Regions from separate parts of the Paenibacillus phoenicis genome, predicted to be linked through region 2. Evidence: riboswitches for the same ligand, from Rfam matches in the RefSeq annotation. Region 2 holds a riboswitch; the other holds the start of a gene.

Region 1 (2,389 bases), 1.4 Mb from region 2:
CGTTCTTCATTCGGCAGAATTTTCTCCACTTCGGGGAAAAGGGCGATTTGCTCCAGTACTTCTTTCGAGCTTGTCACCGCCATGGCATTTACGATAAAGTAGCTTTTGTAGTCTTTCACCTCTCCGGATTGCTGGGCTTTCCGCAAGTATTCCTCCAGCGCATATTGGGTGCGGGAGGCCGTTTCGCGCAGGGCGCTGACAACGGAAGTCCGTACGGACAGCTTCGCGGCGGAAGGAGTGGATTTCTCCAGCTGGGCTTTCTGAAGAGCCAGCTTGGCGACCGAAGTTGTATCGGTCTGCTCCTTGAGTTTGACCAGGTAGGTGACGAAGTCGTCTTGCTTAAACTGGGTCTGCAATTTAGCGTCGATCTTGGCTTCGGCCACTTGGGGCGCGCTCGATCTCAGGCTGCTTTGTCCCGATACGCTGCTGCTGCTGGCGGAGGCGACGGGAACGAGAGTTAACGCAAGAAGGATCGACATGCCAAGCGAGAAAGGTTTGCGAAATCTCTTGAGACTTATCAACTTCTTCACTCCCTTTGATTAAGTTTTAAGCCCAACATCCATCCTGTGACGGCCGCCCGGAGAAACGAATAGCTGAGTCCGGACGCATTACGCCTGACAAAAATTGAAGCAAGTGCCTCTTGGGTACATCACCTCCTTCATGTAAAATAGTGGAAGCGGGTGTAAGTAAGTCATGGTGGATGTGGATGTGAGTTGAAGCCAATGCTGTGGAGAGAATCGTTTTAGTTTAGCAGGGGTCATAGAGTGAAGATAAGTTAACACGGAGCGCACCTTATTTTTCAACAATTCATAAAATAAGGTAAAATCTGGGGTTGTTACGGACAGTATATATCTGTAAAATCAGGTATACAAGTGGGTGGATGAGTAAAATATACATATTTTCTTATAAAAATAGGAAAAAATAACTAGAATTCAACGTGAACCACCGGAATTTATGTAAGATATCTTGACATCTTGCTAGCTTCGGTTTACATTAAGCACAAATTCATATCGGCGAATGAGGATGATGGGAGAGTCCGCGGGCTGATCCGAAAAGGGACGCCAGCTTAGCGGCACCGAAGGAGCAAGGGCCGGTCCTGCAGCCGGCAGCCGAATCTCTCAGGTACAAGGACCATGATCGGACGCCACTCTGGAGAGAGCGAACAGCCACCCAAGAGGTACATGGACCCGGATGTTAAGTTGAACCGGGAACATTAAACTTTCAGGTAACGGGGACAGAGCGAAAGGCAGCAGCCTTTTTGCTCTGTCTCTTTTTCGTCATAGAAAAAATGAGGGGAAGATGTAGCGATGCGATTTAAAAGCGTATTTTCTATTATCGGTCCGGCGATGATTGGGCCTTCCAGCTCACATACGGCCGGGGCTGTACGGATTGGACGATTTGCCCGTCAGCTGCTCGGAACCGCGCCGGTCAAGGCGGAGATTTGTTTCTACGGCTCCTTTGCCGAAACGTACAGCGGGCACGGTACCGATCTGGCCATCGTTGGCGGCATTCTGGATTACCGTACGGACGACGAGCGAATCCGCCAGTCGATGCAGGACGCTGAAAAGCAGGGGATTGAGGTGGTGTTTGCCACCGGAGTCCTGCCTGGGGCCCATCCGAATACGGTAAAAATAAAACTAACCCGCCAAGACGGAAGTCATATCGAGGTCATGGGGGCATCCATTGGCGGAGGGACGATCGTCATTCGCAACATCGACGGTTTTGAGGTGAAATGCTCAGGCGAGCTGCCGACGCTGGTCATCTCCCACGCAGACCGGCAAGGGGTACTGGCAGGGATTACGGCCTTGTTCAGCCGGGAGAACGTCAATATCGGCTACATTATTACCGATCGGAAAGGGCGGACCGCTGAGGCACTGACTGTTGTGGAAGCCGATTCGTCCATTCCGCCGGAATTAGTGGAGGCGATCCGTGCGTTGGAGCATGTCAGCCAAGTGTCCTATATTGATCTGACGAAGTAAAATGAGGAGGGAGCACGATGCGTTTTAAAAATTTACGTGAGCTGGCCCAGCTCTGTGAGCGGGAATCTCGCACGATTTCCAGCATTATGATTCAGGACCAGGTGGAAGAGAGCGGGCAATCGGAGGAAGAAATTTTGGCCGCCATGAACGAATACTACCAAATCATGAAAACGGCGGTGCATAAGGGGCTGACGGAGGATATCGTCTCCACAAGCGGGCTGACCGGCGGCGATGCCAAAAGGGTGGAGGCTTACCGCAATCGCAGTGAGACCTCGGTTGGTGACATCGCATGTCAGGCCATGGCTTATGCGCTGGCCGTGTCCGAGGTGAACGCTTCGATGGGCCGGATCGTCGCCACGCCGACGGCGGGCTCGTGCGGCATCATCCCCGGCGTGTTCGTCAGCGCCCAA
Region 2 (2,389 bases):
GAACGGCAGCGGGACGACCTTGGCCTTCAGCCGCTTGCCGCGGATGTCGACCTCCACAATCGTGCCGGGTTTGGTATAGCGGTTGGTGAGGATCGCCATCCCGAGGTTTTTTTTCAGGGTAGGCGATTGCGTGCCTGTCGTGACTTCTCCGATCGGTTCCTCAGAGCCTTCGGCAAACACCGGGTAATGCGTACGCGGAATCCCGCGATCGATCATCTCCAGGCCGACGAGGCGGCGAGGGATGCCTTCATCCCGTTGTTTGATCAATGCATCGCGGCCGATGAAGTCGCCTTGCTCCAGCTTCACGAATCGGTTTAAGCCCGCTTCGAGCGGGGTGATCTCAGGTCCCAATTCCTGGCCGTACAGAGGCAGGCAAGCTTCGAAGCGCAGCGTATCTCTAGCGCCCAGCCCGGCCGGGAGAAGGCCATGGCTCTCCCCGGCCTCCATCAGTATGTCCCAAAGCGCTTGCGCTTGCTCGGCTGCTACATACAACTCAAATCCGTCCTCGCCGGTATACCCGGTTCTGGACAGCAAGGCAGGTATGCCGGCAATCCGCGCTTCCCGGATAAATGTGAACGGACGCAAGGCCCCTGGATCCTCCCCTTCGCTAAGAGGGGAGAGGAGGGAGGCGGCCAGCGGCCCTTGAACGGCAAGCAACGCCGTCTCGTCGGATGCGTTCCGCATGGTTACACCTTCAGCAGGAAGGTGCTGCTGCAGCCAGTCCCAGTCTTTTTCAATATTCGAGGCGTTGACCACCAGCATGTACTTGCCTTCATCCAGTTGATAGATCAACAGATCGTCCACCACGCCGCCATCGGGATAGCAGAGCAAGGTGTATTGGGCTTTCCCCGGCTGAAGCAGAGTCACGTCGTTGGTTGTCATGTGTTGCAAAAAGCGTTCCGACTCAGGGCCCTCCACGAAAAATTCGCCCATATGCGATACGTCAAACAGACCGGCGCGCTCGCGCACGGCTTCGTGCTCTTTCTGGATGCCGCTGAACTGCACCGGCAGCTCCCAACCGCCGAAATCGATACAGCGGACTCCTTCATAACGCGCATATCCGGGATAGAGCGGCGTACGCCGCAATGCGGATTCGGACATTGCCATCACCTCGTAAGGGCCGGATCGGCCAATTTTTGAGAACAGCAAAAAGGACAGGCCAAAGAAAACCCGCTAGCCTACCTAACGGTTCTTCCCGGCTCTGTCCCTTGTACCTGAGAGTTACCCTGTGCTAAGGCTCGAAGCTCGCGCAGGTTTCCCCTTGGGTGATTCACGTAGAGGATACCTCTACGTGAATGCTCTCCAGAGTTGCGTCCGGCAGAGGTCCTTTTGCCTGAGAGATTCACCGCTTCGCGGCTTGCTCCTTCGGCGTTACAATACGGTAATTGTAATCTCTCCCCCTGCCATCAACCGCAGCTTACACATCTCATTAATACTCAAAAACCGCCTAGATGTCAATAAAGTTATCATAATAATTTTAATTAAATTCGTTTACTGGAAAAGGCTACGCTTACATTTTGCTAGACTCTATCAAATGTGTTAATAATATTGACATAAGAGCTAGGTTTGGAATAATCTGAACGAGGGAAATACGAAGATAGATAATTCACAATGTGTAAGGTATGCTAGATCATCCGAAAGAGGAGGAGCAAGCTTTGGCTAGTGAGATCAGGGAAAACGTGTTGTACAGCGATGAGCATGAATGGGTGCTTGATTTGGGGGATGGGACGGTGAAGATCGGCATCTCCGACGTAGCCCAACATCGGCTGGGCGACATCGTGTTCGTGGAGCTGCCCGAACCGGGGCAGGAATTCGAAGCGCAGGAAGGCATCGGAACGATCGAATCCGTTAAGACGGTCGCCGATTTGTTTACGCCGGTCAGCGGGACTGTGCTGGCGGTGAACCGGGAGCTGGATACCGCGCCGGAGCTCGTGAATGAAGAGCCGTACGACGGGGGCTGGATGGTTCACATTCGTTTGAAGGAAGACGCAAACGTCGCGCTGGCGAATTTGATGGACGCGAAGGCGTATGCGGAATTTATCGAGAGATAAAGCAAGATTTCGGGCAAAGTAAGAAACTCGCGGTCAGCGTAATCGCGGAAGCCGCTGATGTTCGGTCAGCATAACTCCGCTATCGCTTGTCGCGAGTTGTTTTTTAGGCATGATGCCCTTTGGGGGGCAACAGCAGGGAACGGTACAGCGCTTCAAACATAAACTCCAGCGCTTCCAGATGGCGCTTGGCCTTGGTGATGTTAGCCCCCCAGGCATAGATCCCGTGATTTTGCAGCAACAACGCGGGCACACTTGTATCCAGACTGCCCGGGATTTGCTTGAGGATGGCAGGGAGCTCGGCGGCGTTTGGCAGAATCGGCACTCGGATCTCCGCTTGC

The links. A riboswitch is a leader RNA that binds a small molecule or an ion and turns the genes downstream of it on or off. The one in region 2 is predicted to bind glycine.
Region 1: linked by a shared signal. The riboswitch ahead of sdaAB (L-serine ammonia-lyase, iron-sulfur-dependent subunit beta) and the one ahead of gcvT (glycine cleavage system aminomethyltransferase GcvT) in region 2 are both predicted to bind glycine.

Annotation. Positions count from the first base shown of each region.
Region 1 is NZ_JAYERP010000001.1:147,768-150,156, forward strand. It holds gene U9M73_RS00595 (S8 family serine peptidase) at 1-521, opposite strand, end outside; glycine riboswitch at 1,018-1,144, shown strand; gene sdaAB (L-serine ammonia-lyase, iron-sulfur-dependent subunit beta) at 1,308-1,979, shown strand; gene sdaAA (L-serine ammonia-lyase, iron-sulfur-dependent, subunit alpha) at 1,997-2,389, shown strand, end outside.
Region 2 is NZ_JAYERP010000001.1:1,583,946-1,586,334, reverse strand. It holds gene gcvT (glycine cleavage system aminomethyltransferase GcvT) at 1-1,101, opposite strand, end outside; glycine riboswitch at 1,192-1,311, opposite strand; glycine riboswitch at 1,312-1,410, opposite strand; gene gcvH (glycine cleavage system protein GcvH) at 1,656-2,051, shown strand; gene mtnB (methylthioribulose 1-phosphate dehydratase) at 2,155-2,389, opposite strand, start outside.